DNA from 2 places in the Tenacibaculum ascidiaceicola genome. Region 1 is predicted to be linked to the other one. Evidence: riboswitches for the same ligand, from Rfam matches in the RefSeq annotation. Region 1 holds a riboswitch; the other holds the start of a gene.
What was found. A riboswitch is a leader RNA that binds a small molecule or an ion and turns the genes downstream of it on or off. The one in region 1 is predicted to bind cobalamin.

Region 1 (3,368 bases):
GCACATGTGCGTGTGTATTTGTGTAGCATCATCTACACCACATGATGAAATTTTAAAAGCTTCAACAGCCCATTTTAGATAATTTTCCCAGCCCGATTTTCGTAGAGGGAGTCCTTCTCTTATAGCAGGTTCATCAATTTGAATAATTCGGATACCTGCTTTTTCAAGGTCAGCAACTTCATCGCGAATAGCCAATGCAATTTGTTTACACGTAACTGAGCGAGGTTGATCATCTCGCACAAATGACCATTGTAAAATAGTAACAGGCCCAGTTAGCATTCCTTTAACCCATTTGTCAGTTAAAGATTGAGCGTACTGTGACCAATAAACAGTCATTGGATGAGGTCGGTAAACATCTCCATAAATAATAGGAGGTTTTACACAACGACTACCATAACTCTGAACCCAACCTTTTTGAGTAAAGCTTACCCCAGCAAGTTGTTCGCCAAAATACTCTACCATGTCGTTTCGTTCATATTCACCATGAACTAATACGTCAAGACCTATTTTTTCTTGCCATTGAATGGTTTTTTGAGTTTCCTTTTTAAGTAAGTATTTATACTCCTCACTACTTAAATTTCCTTTTTTATACTGAGCTCTCCAGCTTCTTACCTCTTTGGTTTGAGGGAATGAACCAATAGTTGTGGTAGGGAATAATGGTAAGTTCAACACTTTTTCTTGAGCCTTTTTACGAACTGAAAACTCATTTTTTCTTTGAGAATCAAATTCAGTAACGGCATCAACACGCTGTTTTACATCATTATGGTGAATTAATGTTGAGGATTTTCTACTAGCTATAGCTTTTTTGTTTTCTTCAAAAGCGTTTAAAACAGGTTCATCACTCGTACTTTGAGATAACTTTTTTAACAAGCTTACCTCTGTAAGTTTTTGTTTTGCGAAAGCAAACCACTCTTTAATTTGATTGTCTAAAGATGTTTCTAAATCTAAATCACATGGAGCATGTAATAAGGAACAAGAAGGAGCTATAAAAACTCTGTCAGAACCTAATTTATCAGTAGCTTTTTGGATAAGTTGCAACGATTTTTCAAAATCATTTTTCCAAATATTTCTACCATCTACAATACCTAATGATAAAGTTTTATCTTCAGGAAGCGTGTTCAATACATCATCTAATTGTTCTTCACAACGAACTAAATCGATGTGTAGAGTATCTATAGGAAGTGTATTAGCTAATGAGAGATTGTCTTTTAAACCTTCAAAGTAAGTAGTAACTATAAACTTTAGTTTAGGGAATTTTTTTCTAATCTCATTATATATAAATTGATATGTTTCTTTGGCTTTTTCACTTAAGTCTAACGCTAAAAAAGGTTCGTCAAACTGAACCCATTCAGCACCTTGTGCTTGAAGTTCTTGTAAAATTTCAATATAAACAGGAAGTAGTTTTGAAGCTAAATCTAATTTATCAAAACCTTCCTCTTTTTCTTTACCTAAAAGGAGGTAACTAACTAAACCGATAATTACAGGTTTGGCATTAATACCTGCTTGTTTAGCTCCAACAAATTCATTAATAATTTTGTTAGAAAATAGCTCGAATTCTTGATTTTTATAAAACTCTGGAACGATATAATGGTAGTTTGTGTCAAACCATTTAGTCATTTCCATAGCAGTGATATCAAGTTCATCCTTCTGATACCCTCTTGCCATGGCAAAATAAAGATCAAGTTCAGAGTTTGAAATTTTTAAAGCTACTTCATTGTAACGTTTAGGAATAGCGCCAACAGTAAGTGTCATATCTAACACCTGATCGTAATAAGAAAAATCATTACAAGGAATAAGGTCTATACCTGCTTCTTGTTGTGTTTTCCAATTTTGTTGACAAATGTTTCTTCCTGTTTCAAGAAGTTCTTGTAAACTAGTTTTGCCCGACCAATATTGCTCGCAGGCTTTTTTGAGTTCTCTGTTGCTACCTATACGCGGATAGCCAAGAATGTGCGTTTGCATTTTCTTTTAAACTTTTATAATTAAACATTAATTTTAAAAGCTCTTTTAGATGCTTCGCAATACTAAAAAACGATGTGATGTTTGAGGAGAAATAATGACATACCAAAAAAGCACAGCATTTCATAAGTGAAAGTGTGCGTTAAAATATATCATCGGTATGACCCAAAAGCTTCAAATCGCGAAAGCATTGTCAATATCCGAATAGGCAGGTCTCCTGACTTATAACAGTTTTTATCATCCTTCCCGCTTTTGGCAGTGGATATACTAGGATAAAAACCTTTAGTGTGTTACTTACAGTTGCGCGACAGTTCGTGATTTTCACACGATTCCCTATTAATCTACAGCTAAGTAAAACCTTTCCGGTTGATGAAGTATGTAAAGAACTTATCGAGGTAAATGTATGTATTATTTTTTAAGAATAGAGAATAAAAAAAGCATCAGTATACTGATGCTTCTTGAGTTTTAACAAGATTTTAAATTTTGTTATTTTTCCCAGTTTTTAAGTTGATCCAGATATAAGTAGCTTTCAATAAATTTTCTATGTTCAGTATTTGTCATGATTTCGAGTAGTTCTAAAGCTGAAATATAACTTGCTAAATTTCCGTTTGAAGATAAAAATTTACCATCTTTAATAAAAGTTACCAAGCTGTCGTTTTGAACTTTTAAATTAGGGTAATCTTTTTGAAGCTGTTCACCACCACCAATCCATGTTACAATTTTATGGCCATCAGCTATACCAGATTTACCAATTAAATTAGCTCCAGCACAATTACTAACAGTGTATTTGGTTTCTTGATTTTTTGATTTTATAAAATCTATAACTTTAGCATTGTGTACTTGTGCATACATATCGTAAGCACTTGGTACAAATAAAGCTGTTAATTTAGGACAATTATCAAAAGTGTAGTCAGGAACAAAATGCATTCCTTCTTCGGTGGTAATTGGTTTTGTTGTTTCAGCTATAGTAACTACATTAAAAAGTTGTTTACCATCTTTGTCTACTTTTCCAAATACATCTGACGTTGCTATAACTTCTCCTTGTAAAACTCCGTTAAACATTAAAAGTCCTATAGTTGGTAAATCAGGGTTAAATGGTTTTAGGTGTTTAGTTAGTGTATCAGATGGAGATATAACTTGTTCAACTTCCTCAGTTTTTTTGTTGGTTTTCGATTTCTTAGAATTACAGCTGATAGCAATAATTACAAATATCAGCATTGTTATAAAGCTAATTTTTTTCATGTTTTTTTATTTTTTATCTCTTTCTGTAGGTTTAATAATCATTCTAAAATATTGGTCTTTATATATGTAGTAGCCTAACCAGTTGTATAGAGTTCTTACTTTGTTTTTAAAGTTTACAAGCCCCATGATATGTACAAAAATCCAAATTAGCCAAGCAATAAAACCTT
Region 2 (3,368 bases), on a different contig from region 1:
GGGTTTCAGATAAAGATTCTGCTAGTTTTTGTGCATAGCTACTTTTACCTGAGCGTTCACCTCCTGAGATATAATATATCATGAAATCGCATTTTATTTTGACACAAAGATTGGAAAGATTTTTAATAAAAAACAAATTAAAATAGAGAACTGTTTATTTTTGCTGAACCAAAACTACGAATTATGACAGTATCTTCTTTTATGCCAGCAGTAACTCAAATGATTTATGATATGGGGTTACAAGATTATTTAAACGGAATTACTTTTGAGTGTCCTGAAGTGGCTTTAAAAGAAAAAGAAGTGGCTGTTCGATATAAGTTGGAAGGAAAAGTGCTAACGAGTAAAGAAATAACAGCCATTTTTTCAAAAACAAAGGCAGAAGGAAAAACCTTGTATTATGTAGATGAACCTGTTTTAGAAAGTATAGCACCCGATATTGTTTTTACACAAGATGTGTGTGATGTTTGTCAAATAGATACGGAGTCTGTGGCAAAATCGGCTTATAAACTACCCAAAGTTCCAGAATTAATTTCTATCACACCAAACTCTTTAGAAGACGTTTTTGATAATGCATTAACCATTGCAAAAGCTATGAAGCAGGAAGAAGTAGGAGAGGCGTATGTGAAGGGATTAAAAAAACGTATTTATGACATTGTAGATGTGCAACGTGAACATAAAATACAGTCTAAAAGTGTAATGCTGTTAGAGTGGATTGATCCGTTGTTTAATTGCGGACACTGGATTCCTCATCAAATAGGATATGCTGGTGGAATCGATTTATTGTCGCATCCATCAGGAGATAGCATCGTTATTTCTTGGGATAAAATTGTAAAGTATGACCCGGAGGTGTTAATTATTGCTCCTTGTGGATATGGAATCGATAGAACACTAGAAGACATGAAGTTTTTAGAAGAAAGAGAAGAATGGAAGTCTTTGAGAGCTGTAAAAAACAAACAAGTATACATTGCTGACTTCGCGATGTTTACACAATCTTCTGCGGGTACTTTAGTAGAAGGAGTGGAATGTTTAGCAAAAATGATTCATCCAGATTATTATACACTACCAGAGAACTTAAAAACAAAATTCGCAAAATATCATGATTTGATGGTTGCTAATTTATAAGAATACTATACATTTGCCGTGATTTTTGGTTTTTCTTTAATCATCTATTAAAGAAAATTAAAAGGGAATTCGGTGCAAAACCGAAGCTGTTCCCGCAACTGTAAGCTATTAAGCTTGTAACAATTACTCAAACCACTGTTTTTTAATGGGAAGGTATGTTACAAGACGCAAGCCAGGAGACCTGCCAATTATTATAATTTAATTAAAACTTTCGGGATAAAAGTTTGGTAGTATATGGCTAAAAAAGTAATTACATTTTTTTCTTTTTTTTATGTGGTTGTTCTGGTAGGGCAAAACGATACAATTTCTTATCGATTGGATGAAGTAATCATCAATGCTACAAAAAAATTAAAAGAAAACTCTATAGGTCAACATGTGGTTAGTCTTTCAGATTCTGTGTTGACTCGAAACATTGAATCTTTTACTGATTTAATAAGATATAATTCATCAATTTATTTAAAGGAGTACGGAAAAGGAGGAACAAGTTCTGTAAGCTTTAGAGGCACAAGTGCTTCCAATACAGCTGTTGTATGGAATGGAATAAACATTAATTCTATAAACAATGGTCAAACAGGCTTTAATTCTTTAACAGTAAGCCTAAATGACGCGATTGATGTAAGAAAAGGAGGAGGAAGTATAGAATACGGTTCAGGAGCCATAGGAGGAACGGTGCATTTAAATGATGTTTTAAATTATACAGAAAGGTTTGGTGTAAAAAATCAATTTGTAATTACAGGGGGAAGTTATAATACATTCAATTCAATTTTTAAGTCAAAAATCTCCAATTCAAAGTATAGTATAGGTGTAGGAGTTTCTAGAAACTCTTCAGAAAATGATTTTAAATTGTTTGATACAGAGTATAGGAATACTAATGGAGCTTATGAAAACTATGGAATTAATTTAGGTTTTGGATATAAATTCAATAATCAATCTGAATTAAAGTTTTATAGTACAAGCTTTTCTGGTGAGCGTCATTTCTCAGGAACATTACCTAATCCAACATCTGCAAGAGAAAAATATATAGACTCTAACCAGAGAAACTTATTGGTGTATGGTGTTGAAAAGGGTAGGATAGGACATGAAGTCAAGTTAGCATATTTAACACAGAAGTATCAATACTTTTCTAATAAGTTTTCTGATAATTTTAATTATGGAAAATCTAGAAGAATTATAGCGTCTTACAACCTGAATTATAAACTTCCTAGAATTAAAGCAAAGATTTCGTCTTTTTCAGAGTATGAATCTGCTTTTGGTAGTACAGATGTAATTAAAGAGAAAAATAGAAAACAATTTTCTCAGTACCTTGTTTATACACAAGAGATACATAAAAATGTTTCCTTTAATGTTAAGTTAAGAAAGGATTTTAATTCAGATTATAAGGTTCCGTTTGTTTATGCTGCAGGGATAAAAGCAACTCCTATTTCAAAATGGTATGTAAGAGTCAACGGATCTAAAAATTATAGAGTACCAACATATAATGACTTGTTTTGGCCAGGACAAGGAAATGAAAATTTGATTCCAGAAACATCTATTCAAGGTGAGGTAGGATTAGGATACTCAAATAAAGGTTTAAACATTGATGTAGGGGCTTATTTGATTAATACAGACGATAAGATAGTCTGGACACCTTCTGGTGATTCAAGCAGACCTGGTGTTTGGGTTCCCATCAATTTAAATGAAACCCAGAATAAAGGTATAGAGGCTAGTTTAAGTTATAAAATTGATTTAGGAGAATATAAATTTAATGCAAGTTCTAATTATTCTTATGCTTTAGCCAAAGATAGTGAGACAGATAAGTATTTAACTTTTGTACCTAAACATTTATTAAATAGTAATTTATCGGTAAACTATAAAAAAGCCAATCTTTTCGTTCAGTCACTTTTTAATGGAGAAGTGTATACTACAGAAGACAATTCTGATGATTTTATTGTTCCTAGTTTTTTTATAGTTAATGTAGGAGCAGAATATAAATTATATCAGAAGAAACAAAATGAGCTATTATTAGGAGTCAAAATAAATAATCTATTAGGAGAAAAATATATGGTTATGCCAAGGAGACCAATGCCACAAAGAAATTTTAACATAAATATCAATTATAAATTTTAACAAATGAAAATAACTAAATTATTAGGATTACTATTCTTAGGAGGTATCCTTTTTACATCATGTAGCGATGATTCAAGTTCAAGTTTACCTAAAGGAGATTATGAAAATGGAATTTTGATAAGTGGAGAAGGTACTACAGC

Region 2: it holds a riboswitch for cobalamin, as region 1 does, so the genes downstream of both, VBY68_RS03670 (TonB-dependent receptor domain-containing protein) here and metE (5-methyltetrahydropteroyltriglutamate--homocysteine S-methyltransferase) in region 1, are expected to answer to the same signal.

Annotation. Positions count from the first base shown of each region.
Region 1 covers NZ_JAZKJP010000005.1:451,635-455,002, reverse strand. The annotation lists gene metE (5-methyltetrahydropteroyltriglutamate--homocysteine S-methyltransferase) at 1-1,962, opposite strand, end outside; cobalamin riboswitch at 2,150-2,336, opposite strand; gene VBY68_RS06530 (DJ-1/PfpI family protein) at 2,446-3,201, opposite strand; gene VBY68_RS06525 (NAD(P)/FAD-dependent oxidoreductase) at 3,208-3,368, opposite strand, start outside.
Region 2 covers NZ_JAZKJP010000004.1:377,038-380,405, reverse strand. The annotation lists gene VBY68_RS03680 (bifunctional adenosylcobinamide kinase/adenosylcobinamide-phosphate guanylyltransferase) at 1-82, opposite strand, end outside; gene VBY68_RS03675 (ABC transporter substrate-binding protein) at 184-1,122, shown strand; cobalamin riboswitch at 1,132-1,325, shown strand; gene VBY68_RS03670 (TonB-dependent receptor domain-containing protein) at 1,357-3,228, shown strand; gene VBY68_RS03665 (YncE family protein) at 3,232-3,368, shown strand, end outside.